One region of the Sideroxydans sp. CL21 genome, then DNA from elsewhere that is predicted to be linked to it. Evidence: predicted binding sites of a transcription regulator. Region 1 holds the regulator's gene; the other holds the start of a gene.

Evidence for each region. The regulator FNR, encoded in region 1, switches genes on or off when oxygen is low (the NO sensors DNR and NnrR bind a similar motif). The targets are predictions, from matches to a motif close to TTTGATNTANATCAAA.
Region 2: a site for FNR is predicted at 7,632-7,647, ahead of QOY30_RS06590 (oxygen-binding di-iron domain-containing protein). Genes of this name have one in related genera too.

What each region holds. Positions count from the first base shown of each region.
Region 1 is NZ_LR699166.1:354,745-365,920, reverse strand. It holds gene mutY (A/G-specific adenine glycosylase) at 1-608, opposite strand, end outside; gene QOY30_RS01800 (AsmA family protein) at 795-3,074, opposite strand; gene QOY30_RS01795 (nitronate monooxygenase) at 3,292-4,542, opposite strand; gene hemN (oxygen-independent coproporphyrinogen III oxidase) at 4,645-6,048, opposite strand; gene fnr (fumarate/nitrate reduction transcriptional regulator Fnr) at 6,171-6,893, shown strand; gene QOY30_RS01780 (hypothetical protein) at 6,991-7,512, shown strand; gene QOY30_RS01775 (hypothetical protein) at 7,530-8,204, shown strand; gene ccoS (cbb3-type cytochrome oxidase assembly protein CcoS) at 8,220-8,411, opposite strand; gene QOY30_RS01765 (heavy metal translocating P-type ATPase) at 8,421-10,883, opposite strand; gene QOY30_RS01760 (FixH family protein) at 10,900-11,176, opposite strand, start outside.
Region 2 is NZ_LR699166.1:1,389,695-1,400,870, forward strand. It holds gene istA (IS21 family transposase) at 1-273, opposite strand, end outside; gene QOY30_RS06550 (hypothetical protein) at 896-1,096, opposite strand; gene QOY30_RS06555 (lmo0937 family membrane protein) at 1,614-1,751, opposite strand; gene QOY30_RS06560 (hypothetical protein) at 1,802-2,023, opposite strand; gene QOY30_RS06565 (hypothetical protein) at 2,077-2,688, opposite strand; gene QOY30_RS06570 (CsbD family protein) at 2,763-2,963, opposite strand; gene QOY30_RS06575 (CBS domain-containing protein) at 3,371-3,802, opposite strand; gene QOY30_RS06580 (sodium-translocating pyrophosphatase) at 4,307-6,322, opposite strand; gene QOY30_RS06585 (6-phosphofructokinase) at 6,376-7,629, opposite strand; gene QOY30_RS06590 (oxygen-binding di-iron domain-containing protein) at 7,853-8,629, shown strand; gene QOY30_RS06595 (gamma carbonic anhydrase family protein) at 8,681-9,208, opposite strand; gene QOY30_RS06600 (GlcG/HbpS family heme-binding protein) at 9,205-9,603, opposite strand; gene adk (adenylate kinase) at 9,606-10,262, opposite strand; gene kdsB (3-deoxy-manno-octulosonate cytidylyltransferase) at 10,277-11,053, opposite strand; gene QOY30_RS06615 (Trm112 family protein) at 11,053-11,176, opposite strand, start outside.

The DNA of each region.
Region 1 (11,176 bases):
GCCTGCACCGGACACAACACACATTTGGGTTTGCTAAGTGTACAAATGGTGGCCCCCATATCCATCAGGGCTTGGGTATAGGTGGCGACTTCGCCTTCCGGCAGCAGCGCTTCAGCCTGTTGCCACAACTTCTCTTCCACTTTCTTCTCGCCCGCCCAACCCTCGATACCACAATAGCGCGCCAGCACGCGCTTGACGTTGCCATCGAGGATCGCACGGCGTTGGTGCCAGGCCAGCGCGCACACGGCGGCGGCAGTCGAGCGCCCGATGCCGGGCAGTTCGACGATCTGCTCGAACTCGCGCGGAAATTCTCCGCCATGTTGGTCCACGATGATCTGTGCGGCTTTATGCAGGTTGCGTCCGCGGGCGTAGTAGCCGAGACCGCTCCAGTGGGCGAGCACCTCGTCTTCTGTCGCTGCCGCGAGTGCGGCGATGTCGGGGAAGGATGCAACGAAGCGCTGGTAATAAGGGATGACGGTAGCGACCTGGGTCTGTTGCAGCATGATCTCGGACAGCCAGACGCGGTAGGCATCCTGCGCCTGCCAGGGCAGGTTGTGGCGGCCGTGGGTGCGTTGCCAAGCGATGAGGCGTGAGGCGAAGGTATTCAAGCTCGGTGCTCAGTGATGATCAAAGGTAGAGCCCGGACAGCGTAAAAATTCCCGGATGACCTGCCTCGCAAGGGGCGTCGGACGGCAATCTGCAGGGCATGCCGTCGCTGGCGACGCCAACAGGGGACTTGCAACGCGTCATCCCGAAGATGACCGTGTTTATTGGCTTGCAGATAGACGGCATGATTACTTGAACAGGTCCTTCAAACTATTTTTCAATTCTTCCCTGGCCCTGGCTTTCAGTTCTTCTTTTTTCTCGTCGAGTTTTTGTTTGGCGACATCGGCGAGCAGCGCGCTGTAATCAACCTTGTATTTGAGGTCGTCGAAGGTGCCGCTGATGTTCACCGGCAAGGTGGCGGTCTTGCCCTGTTCCGTCTTGGCGAAAATGGCCTTGGCGTTGTAATCCATGTTGCCGTGCCCGATGTCAATATCGCCCTTGCCGGTCACGCGCAACACGGTGGATTTCACCGCAAGGTCGTCGTTGTGCGCAACACCGTTGTGCACCTTGAAGCTGGCCTTGAATTCGCTGAATGGCGTCTTCTCGCTCTTGTCCACGCCCAGCGTCTGAATATTGGATTCCTTGCCCAGGTTCTGCACGCCCTGTACGAGTTTTTCCAGGTTGACGCCCTTGATCGTCCCGTTCGCCAGATCCACCGAGGCTTTTCCGTTCAGCGCTTTCTTCAGGCCGCCGATGGTGTTGCCTTGCGCGGTGAGGTCAAGCACGATGTTGCCACGTCCTTCGGCCAGGTCCAGATTGGCCGTATCCTTCAGCAGCGGTGCGATGTCGATGCCGGTGAATTTTTCATTGAGGGCAAAGCTGTTGGTCTCTGCGTTCACCGATGCCCTGCCGTCGATATTGCCCTGATACAGCCTGGCGGAAAGCGGTGCGATATTGACCATGCCGTTCTTCGCTTTCACATCCACGCGCAGTTGCGCGACCTTGATGTTGGCCACCTTGAGCGAACCGATGCGCAGGCTGCCTTCCAGATTCAGCGTCTTCAATGCGGAAAGATCGAACGGTTGCTCCGGAGCTGCTGTTGATATGCCCGTGCCTTGCCCTGCTGCCGAGCCTTGTGCCTTGCTTTGTTCCGCGTTCGCCGCGGTCTTTTTCGGCATATAGGGATCGGCATCGAATTGGTCGACCTCCAGATCGTAACGTATCATCGGCACGCTGAAATTATTGACCGCCAGCTTGGCCTTGATCTGGCTTTGCAACAGCCCGCCTGCCAATTTTCCCTGAATGCTTTGTCTGCCAAGGTCTGCCTGGATACTGCCTTTCAATTCGCTGCTGATGCTCTTGCCGGGCAATTTGTCGCCGGTGGCGTTAAGCGCCAGTCTCAGGTCTGACAGGTTGAATTGCTGCCCATCCAGGCTGCCGGCAACCGGAGAGGTGAGTTTCAGCTTGAAAGCCTGCTCTGCCTGTTTCACATCGACGTCCAGCGCCATCGAGCTTACCTTGAAGGAGCTTGCATTGCCTTCTATGCCGGGTAGCGCCAGCGTCGCGATGATATTGCCGAGCGCCCCGTCCAGCTTGGCGTTCAGGGCAATGCCGTCAGCTGTGAATTTATCCCTGGTCAGGTTCAGGTCCGGTGCATCCAGCCTGGCCTCGAATTTATTCTTTTCCTTCATCCCACTCGCGCTGAGCGCGAATTGTTTCATCGAAAATGCCTGTGTTGTCGGCTGTACACTGGCATCGCCGCTGGCTTTCACGACCAAGTCCGTAAAATCCAGTGCATTGCCGTTTGCCTGCAAATCCAACCCCTGCACCTGGAACAGGTTTTTTTCCAGATCAAACGTGAGCGTCGTCTTGATCTGCGCTGCGATATCCAACTTGGGCTTGCCGGACTGGATATGCGCGGCAAAATCGACTTTGCTGGGTACACCGTTGGCAACGCGCCCGGTCTTGAGGCTCAAGTCCTGCACGCTGTAGCTCGTACCGGCAGCCTCATCGCGATAGCTCAGTTCGGTTTTGTCCAGTTGCACGGATGCGATGTCGAACATCATGGGTGCGCTGGCCTCGGGGGCTGGGACAGGCGCGGGAATGGGCGCAGGCGCAGGTGCTGCCTCTTTGCCCATCAGATCGTCGAGGTTGGTCTTGCCGTTCTTGTATTTGACGAATTGCGCTTTGACGCCGCTCACCGCGACCTCGTCCACCACGAGTTGCCTGACGAGCAAGGGCAGCAGTTTGAGCGAGACACTGGCATTGTCGACGGAGACGAACTCCTGTTCACTCTGGAATTCCGAAAGCGACACTTTGCTCAGGCTGACGCCGATGCTGGGAAAAAAGTGCAGCTTGATGTCGCCGTCCAGTTTGAGGGTGCGCTGCTTGCTTTCTTTTACCGCCTGGATGATCCTGGGTTTGTATGCGTTGGGATCAAAGGTCAGCGCAATGTATGCAACAACGGCCGCAACCAGCGCCGTCACTGCCAAAACCGACCACAGACCATATTTCAGATATTTGTTCATATCTTCACCTGCCGGGAAATATTGTACGGATTATAAACAAGAGCGCCGCCCTCGGAAGGGTCGGTTATACCGCTGCTTCAGAATGGCAAGCGTCTTTATGCTGAACGACGGAAGCGCCAAATGTCGCCGAGTTGCGGTCGAAGTCGGAATTGCCAACAAGCAAGAAGGGAGCTTGCATCACCCGACCCGAAGTAGCGCCTGACAGGAAGCAGGTGACTCAAGCCTCGGGCAAGGCGATCTTGTTGTCGGTGCTGTATTGGTAGTCTTTGAAGATATGTTCGGCGGAAAGGATCTGGTAGCTGCCGTCCGCATTTTTGCGCGAGGTGTCCTTGAGGCGGTAGGTGTAATGCCCGCAGGTCCAGCACTTGAAGTTGCGCATGTGGGTGCACAGGCAGGTCTTGTCGAAGACCTGAATCTTCTTGGCATCCGGATGCAGTGCCACTTCGCGGTTGTAGGCGTCGATATAGTCGCAGTGCCCGTTGGCATCCAGCAGATAGCCGTAGGATTCGCAACCGGGACGGATGCCAGAGCCGATGGACGGGCTGTTTTTCAGCATGCGCATCGGGTAGCCGGTGGGCGAAGTGGTATTGACTTCGATGTCGCTCTCGCTGGCCTTGAAATATTCCTGCTGCACATCTTCCGGCAGGCCGCATTCCTTCGACACGGTAAAGCGTGTCGCAACTTGTACCGCGGCAGCACCTTCCTCAAGGAAACTCACCGCATTGCTGCCGGTAAAAATTCCGCCTGCGGGGATCACCGGAATGTCGAGCTTTTCGTCACGCAGGTATTGATGGACCTCATTGGTGATTGTGCGCAGGTCGTACTTCATCCAGTCGTCCAACCCGAACCCAAGGTGGCCTCCGGCCAGGGGACCTTCCACCACAATGTAGTCGGGCAAGCGGTTGGTGCGTGCGTTCTTGCGCAGGAACAATTGCAGCGCACGCAGCGAGGAAACGATGATGCCGAGTTTTGCATCGCGAAAACGCGGGTGGTCTTCCATCAGTGCAAACGAACCCAGATGCAGCCCGGCTGCCAGGGTGATCCCGTCGATTCCGGCAGACAGCGCACCCTGCAGACGCACCCGCAGTGTCTCTTTGGGGGCGTTCATGGTGAGCTTTTCCATGCAGTTGATAAAGATCATGCCGGTGCCGCGCTTGGCTTCCATGGTCTTGCTCACGTGCAGGCGGGTTGATTCGGCAATGTGGCCCAGATCGAACTTGATATCCGTTTTGTCGGAGTTGTCGATGTTGTACTTGTATTGCAGGAGCTTGGTCTTGACGAAGTCGGTTTCGTAACGGCGATCCGAGACGGTAGGCAGCATGGCATCGGAAATATGGCCCACACCACCCAGACGGGCAGCCTCCAGTGCCAGCACCGCGGTGGAGATATCCACGCCCATACCCCCGACCATGATCGGGACCAGCTCTCGTTTGCCGAACTTCAGGCGGAAATCATCAACTTGTTTCATTATTTCTCTCGCTCCTAAACGAGGCTCATTTTACCCCAAAGTATCAAGCCGCCCCCGCAAAAGTGCCTGCGGCGGCGCCTCACTGACGTTAGCCAGTGCTACCTAGATGACTTTGGAATAGCGCGTGTGTTCTTGTTTTGTGCGCAGATATTTGTCAAAAACCATGCAAATATTGCGGATCAACATACGCCCTTTGGGGGTGACGGTGATCCATTGCGGCGAGAGCTTGAGCAGCCCTTCTTTTTCGTATTCGGCGAGTTCTTTCAGTTCGGTGGCAAAGTATTGGTCGAAATCGATCAGGTAGGAGATGCTGAACGACTCCTTCGATAGCTCGAAATGGCACATCAGCGCCTGGATAATTGCGCGTCGCACCAGATCGTCGGCATTCAGCTCCATGCCGCGCATGATGGGCAGGATGTTGTTGTCGAGCGCATCGTAGTAAGGTTCCAGCTCGCGGAAGTTCTGGCTGTAGGTCGGGCCGACCTTGCCGATGGAGCTGACGCCGACAGCGATCAGGTCGCAGTCCGAATGTGTCGAATAACCCTGGAAATTGCGGTGCAGGCGCCCCTGGCGCTGCGCCACGGCCAGTTCATCATCGGGCTTGGCGAAGTGATCCATGCCGATGTAGACGTAGCCCGCATCGGTAAGGGTATTCACCGCCAGTTTCAGAATATCCAGCTTGGTTTGCGGTGAAGGCAGATCTTCTTCATGGATGCGCCGCTGCGGCATGAACAACTTGGGCATGTGCGCATAGTTGTAGATGGAAAGACGGTCCGGATCGGCCGCGATAACTTTATCCAGCGTGGTTTTAATTCCTTCCAGAGTCTGCTTGGGCAGTCCGTAGATAAGGTCGATACTGACCGACTTGAAGCCGTTGGCGCGCGCGGCTCGGATCACTTGCAGCGTCTCTGCTTCGCTCTGGATGCGATTCACCGCTTTCTGCACTTCGGGATCGAAATCCTGCACACCGATGCTGATGCGGTTGAAACCCAGTTCGCCGAGCAGGGCGACCGTCGCATCGCTGACTTTGCGCGGGTCGATCTCAATGGAATATTCGCCGTCTTCCACCAGCTGGAAATTCTTTCGGATGGCACCCATCACCGTGCGCAATTCGTCGTCGCTCAGGAAGGTTGGCGTCCCGCCCCCGAAGTGCAGTTGCTCGACGCGGCGGTCATTGCCCAGCAGAGCGGCCTGCATCTCGATTTCCTTGACGAGGTAGCGCACGTATTGGTCCGCTTTGCTGAAATCCTTGGTCACCACCTTGTTGCAGGCACAGTAAAAGCACAGGGTGTTGCAGAACGGAATGTGGACATACAGCGACAGCGGCCGGCTGATGCCACCAACTTCGCGTTTACCCACCCATTGAGCGTACAATTCGGCATTGAACGCCTCAACGAACCGGTCCGCCGTGGGATAGGAGGTGTAACGCGGGCCGTTCTTGTCCAGGCGGCGTATGAGGTCCAGATCGACTTCCAACTGGGGACTTATTTCTTTATTGGCGAGCATGAGGTATTCGACAAATTATTCGGATTCCGGAATGTGCCAGCATACCGCAAAATACGTTTGATATAGGTCAAAAACCATGTCATATTTCTACTCTCTAAAGCGCAATACCCCTATATAAACAAGTGCAAAACGCCGTTTCAAATTCAGCATTACGCATCGCCTGCTCAAGCTGCAACCTGCGTGAACTGTGCCTTCCTGTCAGCCTGGAGGGCGCGGAGATGCAGCAGCTCGACGCGCTGACCAGCCTGAAACGCACCTTCCGTCGCGGCGAATACCTTTACCGTTGCGGGGAACATTTTCAATCCCTGTTTGCTATCCGCACCGGCTTCTTCAAAACCCAGGTGCTGCATGAAGACGGGCGCGAGCAAGTGACCGGATTCCAGATGCCCGGGGAAATCATCGGGCTGGATGCGATCAGCTCGGATGTGCATACCTGCGATGCTGTGGCGCTGGAAGACAGCGAGATCTGCGAAATTCCGTTTGACCGGCTGGAGACGCTTAGCCGCGAGCTGCCCAGTCTGCAGCGCCATCTGCACAAGATCATGAGCCGCGAGATCGTGCGCGACCAGGGCATCATGATGCTGCTGGGTTCGATGCGCGCCGAGGAACGTCTGGCCGCCTTTTTGCTAAATCTCTCGCAGCGTTTCAGTGCGCGCGGCTATTCGCCGACTTCCTTTTATCTGCGCATGACGCGGCAGGAAATCGGCAGCTATCTCGGTTTGAAGCTGGAAACGGTCAGCCGCACATTCTCGCACTTTCAGGAAAACGGCCTGCTCAATGTGAGGGTGCGCGAAGTCGAGATCATGGACTTGCTCCGCCTGCGCAGTTTCGTCAGCCATACCTGATGCGTCATTATTGCCGCGTTCTATAAATCCACCAAAACTGGTATCCTGCGCTGTTAATGGCGGACTTCAGTTTTTTGACAATTCGAGGGAGAGCAACATGCACCAGCATTTCACCATATCGCCCGAAGAAATGGTCCGTGCCAAGTGGCCGCACGAGATTTTTCTGATCAATCTGGTTTTCAACCATATTCTGGTGTTCGCATCCACTTTCGGCGTGTTCAGCACCTTTCCGCTGATGGTATTGATCGTACCGATCACTTCCTTCGTGATTACCGGCTACATCGTCATCAAGGCAAAACAGATTGCCAAGAGCGATGAAACCTGGTTCGTCAAGTCGCACTGGATCATTGCCGACAAGCGTAACAGCCATTTCATGAAGCTCCTGACTATCACCTGCGCGGTCATCGGCATCGGCCTTTTTCTCTCGAAAATGATGGGATGGTCGAAGATCACGACCATTGCCCTGCTGGGCGGAGTCGGCATGTTGCCGTTCATGGTTTCGCTGCTGGTGCTGATTGTGCTGGGCAATGATTCGATGTATCAGGCCCGCCACGGCAAATTGCCCAAACGCTTTGTCGAACAAAATCCGGATCAGTCAAATTCCGTCACTTCCGTTTAACCCGAACCAGGCCCGCCATGTCAGCTGAAAGCAAGATCTATTGGGGAGTCGGCATCGCGTCCGTACTTTTTATCGCAGGTTCCTTGCTAATTCCGGGAGAACCCAAGCGCAGTGATGACCTGCCATGGCACATCGAGCACCCGACGCGGGATTCGGTGCGCGTCTTCGGCTTGACTCTCGGTGAATCCGTTGCCAATGAGGCTGAGCTCAGGTTCAAGGAAGAGGCCATACCGAGTCTGTTCAAATCGCCCGATGGCAAGCTGATCGCCGAAGTGTTCTTCGAACAGGTCAATCTGGCCGGACTGCCCTCCAAGGTCGTGTTGACCATAGACGTTCCCGAAAAAGAATTGCAGGATATGTATGAACGCGGCTTGCGCATGGCGACAACCGGGAGCGGCAAAAAAATCACCCTGACCCCGGAAGACATTGCGCATTTGCGTACTTGGCCGATAAGCAGCCTGACTTACCTGCCCAGCCTGCGCGTGGATGAGGCGGTATTCCTCAAACGCTTCGGACAACCTGCGCAACGCGTCCAGGAAACCAAGAGTGGCCTGATTCACTGGCTATATCCGCAGGACGGCCTGGATATCACACTGGGTAACGGTGAGAAGCCTCTGTTGCAGTATGTCCCTCCCAGGAATTTTGATTTGCTGGTTCGACCCTTGATGGCGAACGGGGAAATCCTGAAATAATTCCGGCGTGAACGCCTACTTCTTGTCGGCGTTCGTTTCCTTGGGCTTGTCTGAGCGCAGCATATCGTCATCGTCATCCAGCAGGATACGATTGGCGTTGCCTTCCATATCCTCGTATTGCCCTTTCTTTACCGCCCACACCAGCACAATAACGAGCAACACACCGAAGAACATCATGCCGGGTATCAAACTGTAGATCACATCCATAAATTCACCTCAATGCCTGTTGAATAGTGTGCGTATGCGCGCTGCATTGCCGATCACGATCAGCGAGCTTATCGGCATGCTGATGGCGGCCACCAGCGGGTTTACTCTCGCCATCATCGCCAGCGGCACCATGATGGCGTTATACACGAAAGATAGCCCGATATTCTGCTTGATGGTAAGCAGGGTGCGCCGCGACAACTGTGTGGCCTGTCTGACCTTGTCCAATTCGTTGTACATCAGCACGATGTCTGCGCTCTCCACCGAAACATCGGTGCCGGAACCAAGTGCAATGCCGACATCGGCCCGAATCAGTGCCGGAGCGTCGTTAATACCGTCGCCCACCATGGCCACCACCGCACCACTCTGTTGCAAACGACGGATCACCTGATCCTTGTCTTGCGGCAACACTTCTGCGATGACTTCCATGCCGCCAAGCTGGCGCGCAACGGCCTCGGCAACCGGCCTGCGGTCTCCGGTCAGCAGCATCAGCGTGATGCCTGCCGCACGGAGTTCGCTTATCATCTGTTGCGCGTCGCCGCGCAGCTTGTCGGCCAGTGCGATGATCGCCACATGCTTGCCTTCACGCGCCATGTAAACACAACTCATTGCCTGTGTTTCCAGTTCGTGCGCCCCGGTCTGCAATTCCTCATCCAGCTCTATGCCGTGCCGTATCAACCATTCTGCGCTGCCAAGCAGCACAGAATGTCCGGCGACTCTGGCCTCAACGCCCAGCCCCGCCGTTGCCTGAAATGCGTCCGCTCCAAGATCGCGAAACATCAGTTGCCTTAACTCTGTTTCTTCAACGATGGCCTTGGCGACACTATGTTCGCTGTAACGCTCCACTGCAGCGGCAAACTGTAACAATTCCTGTTCGTTGCAGCCTGCCGCGACTTGTACCTGTGCCACACTCATTTTGCCTTCGGTCAAGGTGCCGGTCTTGTCGAACACGAAGTGCGTGACCTTGGACAAAGTCTCGAGCACCAGACCATTTTTGACCAGAATACCGTGCTTGGCTCCCAGACCCGAGGCCACGGCAATGGACATCGGCGTGGCCATGCCCAGCGCGCAGGGACAGGTGATAATAAGCACCGAGGTCGCGGCCATCAGGGCGATCTCGAAATCGTGGCTGTTCCAGATGAAGAAGGTGATCGTTGCGCAGATGAGCGTGACCAGCACAAACCACGGTACGATGGCGTCGGCAAGGCGTTGTATGGGCGCTTTCGAGGACTGCGCTTCTTCGACCAGTCTGATGATCCTGGACAAGGTTGTGTCCCGCAATTGCGCACGCACTTCCACCAGCAGCGCTCCATTTGTGTTTGCCGTGCCCGCAAAAACCTGGGACCCTGCTGTTTTGCTTACCGGAACGGATTCACCGCTCAGCATGGCCTCGTCCACTGCGCTACGACCTTCAAGCACTACACCATCCACCGGCACTTTATAGCCCGGTTTGATGAGCACGTGATCTCCCAGTTTCACGCCGCGTATCGGTGTCATCTGTTCCTCGCCGTCACGCATTACAATGGCGACGCGCGGCTGCAATTCCATCAGGCGTTTGGTGGCTGAAACCGCCTGGTGCCTGAACATCCCTTCCAGATAGCGCCCGATCAGAATCACAAAAATCAGATTGGTAACGGTGTCGAAATACACCTCACCGATGGTGCTGTGCGTTACGGTCACATACAACGAGTAGGCATAAGTCACGCTCAGGCCTATGGCAATAGGCATGTCCATCGTAAGATGACCGCCGCGCAAGCCGCCCAATGCGCCGCGGTAAAATGGATATCCAGAATACAGCAAAGTCGGTGTGGCTAGCGCCAGTCCGACCCAGTGGAAAAATTGCCTGAACTCGTCGTGGTCCGCACCGCTATACAGCGCAATGGATATCCAAAGCATGTTCATCATGGCAAAGCCGGCGAAGAACAGGCGGTAGAGCATGGCCCGGTTTGATTTCTGGATTACGCCTTCTGCGCTTTCCGGATCGTAGGGTACGGCGGCATAGCCGATCTTTGCCAGCGCGCGAATCAGGTCGGATAATTTGCTGCGCGAGTTGTCCCAGCGCAGGTGCAGTCGCTTCGCCGCCAGATTGACGTCGGCCGACTGCACTCCGGGCGTGCGCTGCAATCCGCGCTCGATGAGCCACACGCAGGCGGCGCAATGTATACCCTCTACCAATAGATGTATGTCTCGGATATCGCCCGAGGAAGTGGCGAATTCCTGCTGTACTTCGTCAAAGTCGTAAATCTCGATGTCTTTGGGAAGTTCGGGGGGAGGTGCGAGTAACACGCCTTCCGGCGTGCGCTGATAGTAACCCTGCAATCCGGCTTCATAGATCGCGCTGCACACCGACTGGCAGCCGAAGCAGCAGAAATCCCGCTCTGCATCATCCAGTCGTGCATGGAAGGCCGCCTCAAGCGGGATGGGCAGTCCGCAGTGAAAGCAGCCGCCTGCGTCGGAATGGCTACGCGGCGTCATGCAGTTTTACTGACAACTACGACGCCGCAGCGACCATGAACTTGTCTGTCGCCACGTTAAAGATATCCTCACCGCGCTGTATACGGATATGCAACTCCCAATACCCCTTGAGTGGAAAACTGATGTACCCCTGGTAGCGGCCGGGAGCAACTTCCTTGAATGTGGTAGAAAAGTCCTTGCTGGCATCGGATGCCCGATAGGCGACCACTTCCAGAATGCCACTTACCGGCTGGTCCGCTCTGTCCGTCACTCCAATCTCATAGGCAGTCGGCGTACCCATCACAACGGATACC
Region 2 (11,176 bases), 1.0 Mb from region 1:
GCCCTGAATACCGGCCGCATGCCACTTGGTGATCTGATCACGCCAGGGTTCCAGCGTTGAAATACAGCTGACAGGCAATGCCTCCCTGCGCTCAAACAGCGTGGACAGCACTCCGTCATCGGGCAAAGGAAACTCGGGGGCAAGCCAGCCACGTTCGCTGGCGATCTCGCGAACCTGTGCGAGTTTTTTGCGTCCCATCGTTTTGGACCGGGCAATATCCCGATCAGAATCGCCTTGGCGCATGCGCACCAAAACATTTCGGTACTGATACATCTCGAACCTCCGTTTAGTCACAACCTCTCCCGGCAAAATGCCGGAAGTCTAGTTGCTTAATGAAAGTTCGAGCCCCTGATCAGGGTTCAAAGTGGCGCCTTAACGCCGGAAATCCTGTGGCGCCATTACGCCGGAAATAAAGTGGCGCCTTTATGCCGACAATCTACTGGCTCCTTAATGCCGGAAATGAAATGGCTCCCTAACGCCGAAAGTTCACACAAGGCCTGCAGTGATGCAGGCCTTTTTACATTTGCCTGAGGGGCGACGAGGTTAATTCCCAACGGATTATTTAGTTCTACACGACCGTCAGAAATGATGCAATTTAATTTAAAATTGCATCAAAATGAGTCGGCATATGCGATCGTGACAAGCTGACGGTTTGTGTCAGATGAAGAACGAGCCAATGCACTTTATTGAGGCGGAGTAGCCGGTACAAGTTGCCATCCGTTTGGGCAAGAAGGGACGTTCGGGTAATAAGCATTCGCAGCAGGACAGAAGTAATAAAACTGGCCCGGCGGGACTGCTCCACCAGACACGGGAGCTGGTTGTGTATAAACCGGAACGGGTTGAGCGTTGTTCAAATCCGGTGATGCCAAGCTATAACCAATCACTCCGCCAATAACTAAGGGAGCAACCCAGCCATAACCACCACCTTGCCAACCATAGCCACCACCTCGCCCCCATCCATCGCCACCTTCACGGCCCCAATTACCACCTCTTTCACCGCCACCTTCACGGCCCCAATTACCACCTCTTTCACCACCACCGTCTCGGCCCCAACCGCCGCCCCTTTCTCCACCACCACCTCCCCAGCCACCACCATGCCCATCTTCGGCGTAAGCCATAGTGGTCGATAGAATCGCAAGGAATGTAAAAATTAATATTTTTTTCATGGTGATACCTCCAAATTGACATGCAACCGTTACACGCATGACATAAGCTAAGACCGACACAATAAAACAACGTTCCGTTACAGTTATTTGCTTTCAGCAACGGGAGTGATAACGCCTTAGGGGACTGAGCTAATCCGCCGTACACATTTCAAGGTAAACAATGTGAACGGAGGTGTCAAATGGTTAAAATCATTCACAAAAAAATCTCCAGTACAGGCGAGTGAGATTCTGCAAAGATTTGAATTGGAAGTACTCGGGTTGTTGGAGTAGGGACAGAGCGAGCCATCCCGCTTGCTGTAGAAAAGGGGACTTTCAATTTATCGCAGGGTGTTCCCATCTGACGGTGCCATGATGCCCAAGTGTGCCTGAAATCATGAAAACGAAGGTTGCAAATTCACCGCCACCGCATTGCAGCATGCAATGCGGGCAGCCGGATCGTTGATTGGCTCAACCCCTGATAACCCTTAGCAAGAGGATCACAATGGCAATCACCAACAGAATATGAATGAAGCCACCCATGGTATAAGACGTGATCAAGCCCAGCAGCCACAAAATGAGCATTACAACGGCAATGGTATAAAGCATATTATTGCCCTTTCAATTTTATGAGTTTGTCCGAAAACATCTGCGCCGACTTACTTGGCTGATATAGATTCTTCCTCAAGCGCAGAACTCAGGTGTTCTTTGCATATCTCGTAGCCAACAAAGCCACCCATTACGGCACCACCCACCACACCGACGATCGTATCGACTCCGGCCACTGCGCCAACACCTGCTCCTGCCAGGGTGCGCCACAGATAACCGAACAACACAATTGATGTTGCAGTAGTCATAACAGTTTTTTGAATTGCGTTCATTTTAAATACCTCCGTATTTAACTTCCGGCTCTGGGCAAACCCTGACTGGCGGCTTACTTGCCGTAGTGTATCTTTGCTTCTTTTACACAAGCTTCCTTGGTGTCACCCGCCAGGGCATTACATTTTTCTTCCGCTACCGAAAGATCTGCCTCGCGCTTTTCATCGGTTGCTTCGTGACGTGCTTCCTTGCCTGTTTCTTTCGCCTTCATGTGCGCCTCTGCGGATTCTTGCCTGGCGGTGGCGTTGGCTTCTGATGCTTTCAACCGGGCCTTTGCATCCGATTCCGCGCCGACCAGGGCCGCTTTTGCTTCTTGTTCACAAACGTCCTTGACGTTGCCCGCACTGTCATCGCACTTTTCTTTGGCAACGGCATAATCGGTTTTTGCCTTGGTGACACTCACTTTGTAGCTTGCCTTGTTTGAAGGCTTGTAGCTTGCCTTAAGCTCGGCCTTGGCGACCTTTTCCGTACGTTTGGCTTCAGCCATGCAAATATCCTTGGCGTTGTGGGCGAAGGCATCACAGCTTTTTTTGGCGGATTTGTAATTGGCTTGAATTATTTTCTCGTTGGCTTTGTATTCACTATGCGACATATTTTCTGCCATCGCACCGGCACTGAATGAGAGTGCGGTTATAGCCAGGATTGCGTTGATGTATGTTGTGTTCATTTGTTTCCCTGATTTTATTAATCAAATGATTTGGCGGTTACGGCGGTCTGATCGCGTGTCAGCGATGGAGCGTTCTATTTCTGGCTCACCTGCCTTGCGGCAAGCTGCTTTTCCGATCCATCCCTGAAAATTCCATTTGATTCCTGGATTCTTCCGGACAGACTCACACATTTGCCGGCGGCGATTTCAAGTTGATCATCGGTAAGCATTCCCCACTTTTGTTTGATGCTGCCCTTGAATTGTTTCCAATTCCCTTCGATACGATCCCAATTCATGTTGGACTCCATTTTGGTTGATTGAGAATTGCGGCCTGTGCCGGCAATCGAGGTGGCCGGTCGACTTGGGCGAGAAAACTGACCTCGAATAACCTTGCCGCCAAACGCATCATCACCTGTCTCTGCAATATGCTCTGTGCGCTAGTGCACAAGCGGAGCAATTGTTTGTTCGCTAATGGCTCCCAGTAGAAAATTGCTCTATGGGAAATGTGGGTTCAAGGAAATAATTCAGGAAATGAAAATCGACGGTGCAAATTTGCACTCAAGTTGGCAGCCAAGCAGATAAAACCCAACCAATTAACCGGCAAGGCAATGCATGTCACCTGCTAGACTGAGATTACATAAATGCTTCATGTAAAGGCTATAGACCTGCCTGCCTTTGCGACAACACGAAGCCCGATCAAAGTTCAGGAGTTGATGTAATGCTCCAGTTGCTCGATTATAAAACTTTGCTCGGATATCTTTACCTTGACCAAATCGCCGATAGAGACGATGCCAAGAATATTCTGTTGTTCATCAAGTACCGGGAGGTGGCGGAAAAAACGCTCCGTCATCAGCGCCAGACATTGCGATACTTCCATATCAGGTTTCACGAAACGTACTTTCTCGGTCATCACCTCATGCACCAGCAGTTCACGCGCGTTGAGGCCCAGCGAAGAAACCTTCTGCAGGCAGTCGCGTTCGGTAAAAATACCGACCAGTTTTTTGCTATTGACTACCATGACAGCCCCGATGTCGCGTTCGCGCATCAACTCCATTGCACTTTGAACCGTATCTCCCGGCGCTACGGTGGAGAGGGGCCTCGTTTTTTCAGCCAGTATTTGTTTGATCGTTTTCATGTTTTCCTCCGTCCGTCACAAAGAGCACCCCGGCCAGTCCATTGTTCTTTACTGCGAACCAAACAAGGTGTATTTCATCGTTTTTATCTTGCCAAGTCCGACGTCGCTTTATAGCTTATCGGACTGACTTATCAGACGCGCGCGCTTGGGCATCCAGACTTGAGCAATGGAGTTTTGAATGGCGTCTGAACAATCAACTCCTGTTCTTTGCAACTGCACAACCGTTTAACCCGCTCTTAATAGCCAATCCCCAAAGCCCAGCCATGCATTCAATCTTTGTTGTTTACATAGTCTTGCGGGATATGAGATATATAGTAAGCCGATTTGAGAAATAAAGTGCAATTTTGAGAAACACTGACGAATTGGATACGGAAGCATCCTTTATTATCAACCTCACTCGGAGTGATGGAATTAATACCGGCGGTTTTCGGCAAACGTTGACAAAAAAGAAGGCCGACAGTTAGTCGGCCTCTTGTAGCACTTATATATTAACGAGAATAGCTTTTACAGCAACGGCACGATCATCAGCGCGACGATGTTGATGATCTTGATCAGCGGATTCACTGCAGGGCCGGCTGTATCCTTGTAGGGATCGCCGACGGTGTCGCCGGTTACGGCGGCTTTGTGCGCTTCCGAACCCTTGCCGCCGAAGTTGCCTTCCTCAATGTATTTCTTCGCGTTGTCCCACGCTCCACCGCCGGTGGTCATGGAGATAGCGACAAAGATGCCGGTCACGATCGTGCCGACCAGCACGCCACCGAGTGCTTGCGCACCAAGGGTCAAACCGACGATCACGGGCACGGCAACAGGCAGCAACGAGGGAATGATCATTTCCTTGATTGCGGCTTTGGTCAGCATGTCCACGCAAGTGCCGTATTCCGGTTTGCCCGTACCTTCCATGATGCCGGGGATTTCCTTGAATTGGCGGCGTACTTCTACCACCACGCTACCCGCGGCGCGTCCGACCGCTTCCATACCCATTGCAGCAAACAGGTACGGCACCATGCCGCCGATGAACAGGCCGATGATGACCATGTGGTTGGACAGATCGAAGGTCAACCCAGGGTGATTTGCAGAAAGAGCATGGGTGTAGTCGGCGAACAGCACCAGTGCAGCAAGGCCGGCGGAGCCGATGGCGTAGCCCTTGGTCACGGCCTTGGTGGTATTGCCCACGGCATCGAGCGGGTCAGTGATGTTGCGCACGGACTCTGGCAATCCTGCCATTTCGGCGATGCCGCCAGCGTTGTCCGTGATCGGTCCATAAGCGTCGAGCGCCACGATGATACCGGCCATGGAAAGCATCGAGGTCGCGGCAATGGCAATTCCGTACAGTCCAGCCAACGCAAAGGCGCAGTAAATCGCCAGACACACGACCAGTACCGGTGCTGCAGTGGAACGCATGGACACACCCAGACCGGCGATCACGTTGGTGCCGTGACCTGTTGTGGAGGCTTGGGCAATGTGGCGTACCGGACTGAACTCGGTGGCGGTGTAGTACTCGGTGATCCACACCAGAGCTGCAGTGAGGATCAGGCCGATGATGGATGATCCATACAATGCGTTGACGCTATACATGCCGTTGTCTGCCATCAGCCATTTGGTTATCGGGTAGAAGGCGACGAGTGCCAGCACCGCCGAGACAGCCAGGCCGCGATACAGAGCGTTCATGATCTTGCCGCCTTCGCGTGCGGTGACAAAGAACGTGCCGACGATGGATGCGATGATCGAGAAGCCGCCCATCACGAGCGGATAAATGACTGCATTGGGTGAATTGGCCATTAGCAAGCCGCCCAGCAGCATGGTGGCGATGATGGTCACAGCGTAGGTTTCGAACAGGTCGGCGGCCATGCCGGCACAGTCACCCACGTTGTCGCCCACGTTGTCGGCGATCACCGCCGGGTTGCGCGGGTCGTCCTCCGGGATGCCTGCCTCGACTTTGCCGACCAGGTCAGCGCCGACATCCGCACCTTTGGTGAAGATGCCGCCGCCGAGACGGGCGAAGATGGAGATCAACGAGCCGCCGAAACCAAAGCCCACCAGCGCGTGTGTCGCTTGAGCACTGGTATCCCCCATGCTGGTGAGGACCAGGAAATAACCGGCCACACCGAGCAGGCCCAAGCCAACCACCAGCATGCCCGTGATGGCGCCGCCTTTGAAGGCTACGTTCAGGGCTGCATTAAGCCCGCTCTTGGCCGCTTCTGCAGTACGCACGTTGGCGCGCACCGAGACGTTCATGCCGATGAAACCGGTCAGGCCGGAGAGGAGAGCGCCGATGGCGAAGCCAATGGCAGTCTGCCAGCCGAGTGCGATGAAGATGACGACGAACAAGGCAGCGCCGACCCAGGCAATGGCGGTGTATTGACGTTTCAGGTACGCCGACGCGCCTTCCTGAATGGCGGCAGCGATGCTCTTCATCTTCTCGCTACCCGTCGATTGGGCCAGTATCCACTTGCTTGAAATTATGCCGTACAGAATCGCTGCAATCGCACAAAACAGTGCAAAACCCAAGCCACCTGCCATGATTTATCTCCTCAAGTAAAAACCGCCCCATGTGGAGCGGTAAGTTAACAACATTAAATTTTGAATTCCTCCAGTTTTTTTGCGACAGCTACATTCTTCAACTGTACATATTGCGGCAACCCGTCTTTATATGGCGGGTAATCCTCGCCTTTGATAAGCGGCGTGAGATAAGTACGGCATTTTTCGGTGATACCGAAACCATCCGGTGTGATGAAGTTGCGCGGCATGAATTTCTCCACGTTGGCAACTTTCGATAGCGGTGCGACACCGACTTTCCATTTGTATGGTTTGTCTGACACACGTTCCACGGTAGGCATTACGGCGTTCTGGCCTTTGAGTGCCAGCTCGACGGCCGATTTGCCGAGTGCATAGGCCTGCTCTACATCGGTCTTGGACGCGATGTGGCGCGCGGCGCGCTGCAGGTAATCCGCGACTGCCCAATGGAATTTGTAACCGAACGCTTCTTTGACCATGTTGGCGACCACGGGGGCGGCACCGCCAAGTTGTGCGTGACCGAAGGCATCCCGCGTGCCTTGCTCGGCCAGGAATTTGCCGTCGGGGTAGTGACAGCCTTCCGACACCACCACACTGCAATAACCGTGTTTCTTGACCATTGCGTCTACCTTGGCGAGGAATTTCTTCTGGTCGAATTCGATCTCCGGGAACAGGATGACGACGGGGATGCCTTGATCTTCAACCAGGCCGCCCGCGGCGGCGATCCAGCCGGCATGGCGTCCCATCACTTCCAGTACGAACACCTTGGTCGAGGTTTTGGCCATGGAACGCACGTCGAAGCTGGCTTCCAGCGTGGAGACAGCGATGTATTTGGCAACGGAGCCGAAACCGGGACAACAGTCCGTGATCGGCAAGTCATTGTCCACGGTCTTCGGTACATGGATGGCCTGCACCGGATAGCCCATTTTGTCGGATAGCTGCGAGACCTTGTAGCAGGTGTCGGCGGAATCGCCGCCGCCGTTGTAGAAAAAGTAGCCGATGTTATGTGCCTTGAACACCTCGATCAGGCGCGCATATTCGCGCTGGTTCTGTTCAAGTGATTTGAGTTTGAAGCGGCAGGAGCCGAAGGCGCCGGAAGGAGTGCTGCGCAATGAAGCAATGGCTTTGGCGGATTCTTTGGTGGTATCGATCAGGTCTTCGGTGAGGGCGCCGATGATGCCGTTGCGTCCGGCATAGACTTTGCCGATCTTGTCTTTGTGTTTTCTTGCGGTTTCGATCACGCCGCAGGCTGAGGCATTGATGACGGCAGTGACGCCGCCGGATTGTGCATAGAACACGTTCTTCTTCGCCATATTTTGCTCTCCGTCAAAGATTGTGAAATGAACTAATTTTTTGATACCGGGATTATCTTACGCCAATTACGACCTGTATTGTTACGTACAGAGTGTTGGATAGAATCAGACTTAAGTAGTATGAGACTTCAGACTAAAGTAAAATGAAAACTAATCAGAATGCATATACAAGTATTAAAGATATAATTAAAAAAACGAGCTAAACCATTGAAGGGGGAAATGCATGACCATCGAATTATTCAATAACGGCAAACACCTATGCCTGATGTTCGACGATCTGGTGGATGATTCGGAAGGGGAAGCGGTCCAGGCCAATCAATTCCTGATCGTCGATAACGGACAGGGCGCGTTGATCGATCCCGGTGGCAACATGACCTACAATGGCCTGCTGATGGAAATGCACAATTATTTCCCGCCGAAGAAGCTGAAGTATATTCTGGCTTCACACGCGGATCCGGACATCATTGCTTCGGTCAATAAATGGATGATCCATTCCGATTGCAAAGTGATGATCTCCAAATTGTGGGTGCGTTTCGTGCCGCACTTCTGCAGCGGCGATAACTCCTCCGGGCGTGTACTCGGTATTCCTGACGAGGGCATGAATCTGTCTTTGGGCAACTCCATCATCAAGGCGATTCCGGCGCACTTCATGCATTCGGAAGGCAATTTCCAGTTCTACGATCCGGTCAGCAAGATACTGTTTTCGGGCGATATGGGAGCATCTCTGGTGGGGCATACGGAGGCGGACAAACCCGTTGAAGATTTCAAATCGCATATCCAGTACATGGAAGGTTTTCACAAGCGCTACATGATTTCCAACAAGATCTGCCGCTTCTGGGTCAACATGGTGCGCCAGATGGACGTTGAAGCCATCGTACCGCAACACGGGCGGTCTTTTAAGGGCAAGAAGATGGTGAACGAGTTCTTGAACTGGATTGAGGCATTGCCTTGCGGTATTGACTTGATGACGCAGGAAAACTATCGCGCTCCGGCCAATTGAGTTTGCCGTTCTCGAAAGAGGTCATCATCCGGTTTCGGATGATGACCTCTTTTATTTGAGGGTGTGCAAGTTCACTGCAAAATCCCCGGCCTTCTCCACGTAGTGCGCGGCATTGGCATGCATCGCGGCGATTTCTGTTTCGTTTAGCGTTCGCAGTACCTTTCCAGGCGAGCCGATTACCAACGAATTATCCGGGATGATTTTTCCTTCCGTGACGAGTGCGTTCGCACCGATCAGGCAGTTCTGTCCAATGACGGCGTGATTGAGGATGACGGCCTTGATGCCCACCAGCGAACCATCGCCGATGCTGCAGCCGTGCAACATGGCCTGGTGCCCGACGGTGACATTCTCCCCGACAGTCAGTGGTGAGCCTATGTCGGTGTGCAGCACGGAACCGTCCTGAATATTGCTGTTCGCGCCAATGTGGATGGGTTCGTTATCGCCGCGCAGTACTGCGCCAAACCAGATGCTGACGTTATTTTCAAGGATCACGGTCCCGATGACGTCGGCACTGGGGGCGACGAAATGCCTGTCGCCGCGCAGTTCGGGGATGCGGTCGCCAAGGCGATGCAAAGTCATAGGGCGTTCATCCCGGCTTGGGCGATCTGGCCGTCCTGAAAGGAGCGCACGCCGCTGATGCCGAGGCCGCCGATAACGACCCCGTCGCGTACCAACGGTACACCGCCTTCGGCCGGAATCACACCGGGCAGGGCGAGATGGATGAGGCGCCCGCTTAACACGGCATCTTCCGATGCCTTGGTTGGGCGCTGGAAAGCGATGGCGGCATGAGCTTTCGCGATGGCAGTTTCCACACTCCCGAACTGAGTGTCATGGCTGCGCTGCAGATAGAGCAGATGGCCGCCGTCGTCCACCACCGCGATGACGACTTTCCATTCGTTGGCGCGGGCTTCCGATTCGGCGGCGGCGGCCATGCGCCTGGCGTCTTCCAATGTGAGGACGGGTTTGGTTGCCATGGTCACTTACCCAGTGCGCGAAACACCTGGTCGCGGATGCCCTCAACGCTGCCTACGCCGGCAATGTGTATCACCTTTGGGGCTTTCGCATCGCCAGATTTACTCCATGCGGTGTAATACTCGACCAACGGCTGTGTCTGTTCGTGGTAAACGTTGAGGCGCTTGATGACGGTTTCTTCCACATCGTCGGGGCGCTGCACCAGATCTTCGCCGGTGACATCATCCTTGCCCGGCACCTTGGGCGGATTGAACACTTCATGATAGGTCCGTCCGGATGCCGGATGCACGCGGCGTCCCCCCATGCGCTGGACGATCTCGCCGTCCGCCACGTCGATCTCCACCACATAGTCTATGCGGATGTCCGCATCTTTCATCGCCTGTGCTTGCGGAATGGTGCGCGGGAAGCCGTCGAACAGAAACCCCTTGGCACAATCCGCCTCCTTGATGCGCTCTTTTACCAGATTGATGATGATGTCGTCGGAGATCAGGTTACCCGCATCCATCACCTGCTTTGCAGCGAGGCCGAGCGGTGTACCGGCTTTGATGGCCGCGCGCAGCATATCCCCGGTGGAAATCTGGGGGATGCCGAATTTTTCCTTGATGTAGCTCGCCTGGGTTCCTTTGCCTGCGCCGGGTGCACCTAACAGAATCAGTTTCATTGATGTTTTCCCTTTCAATTAAATCCGCTATGTAATCGGGTGAACAGACGCCGTGCGACTTCCAGATCATGTTCGGTGTCCACCCCGCTGGGTGGTGCTTGATCGGTCTTGGTTACGCCAATCTTGTACCCATGATACAACGCACGCAGTTGTTCCAGCGACTCGATTTGCTCTATCTGAGTAGGGTTAAGTTCACCAAAATTGCGCAAGAAGCCGACACGATAGCCGTAGATGCCGATATGTCTCAGCACATTGACGGTCTGAGGCAAGGGTTGGTGCTGGGCATACGCATCCCGCGGCCACGGAATGGGGGCACGGCTGAAATAGAGCGCGTTGGCGTGTTTATCCAGAACCACCTTGACCACGTTCGGGTTGCGCATGGAGGCTTCGTCGTGAATGGGATGACAAGCGGTGGAGATGGTGCAATCGCTATGGTCGTGCAGATGTTGCGCTACGGCACGAATGAGATCGGGCGGTATCAGCGGTTCATCGCCTTGCACGTTGACCACAATGGTATCGTCCGGCCAGCCTTGTCGGGCTGCCACCTCGGCAATGCGGTCTGTGCCGCTGGCATGATCTGCCCGTGTCATGCAGGCCTGAAAGCCGTGCTCCTGCGCAGAAGCGATGATAGGCTGGTGGTCGGTCGCGATGATGATCTGCTGCGCACCGCTTTGTGCGGCTTGTTCGGCGACGCGTATCACCATCGGTTTGCCGCCGATATCCAGCAGAGGCTTGCCGGGCAAGCGCGTGGAGGCGAAGCGGGCGGGTATGACGACCTTGAAAATCGGCATCAAAGCGATTCAATCTCTTTCAGGGTAAGTTCGCGTGCTTCGTCTGCCAGCATCACCGGAATGTCATCTTTGATGGCGAAGGCCAGTCTGTCTGCTTTGCAGATCAGTTCTTGTTCCGCTTTG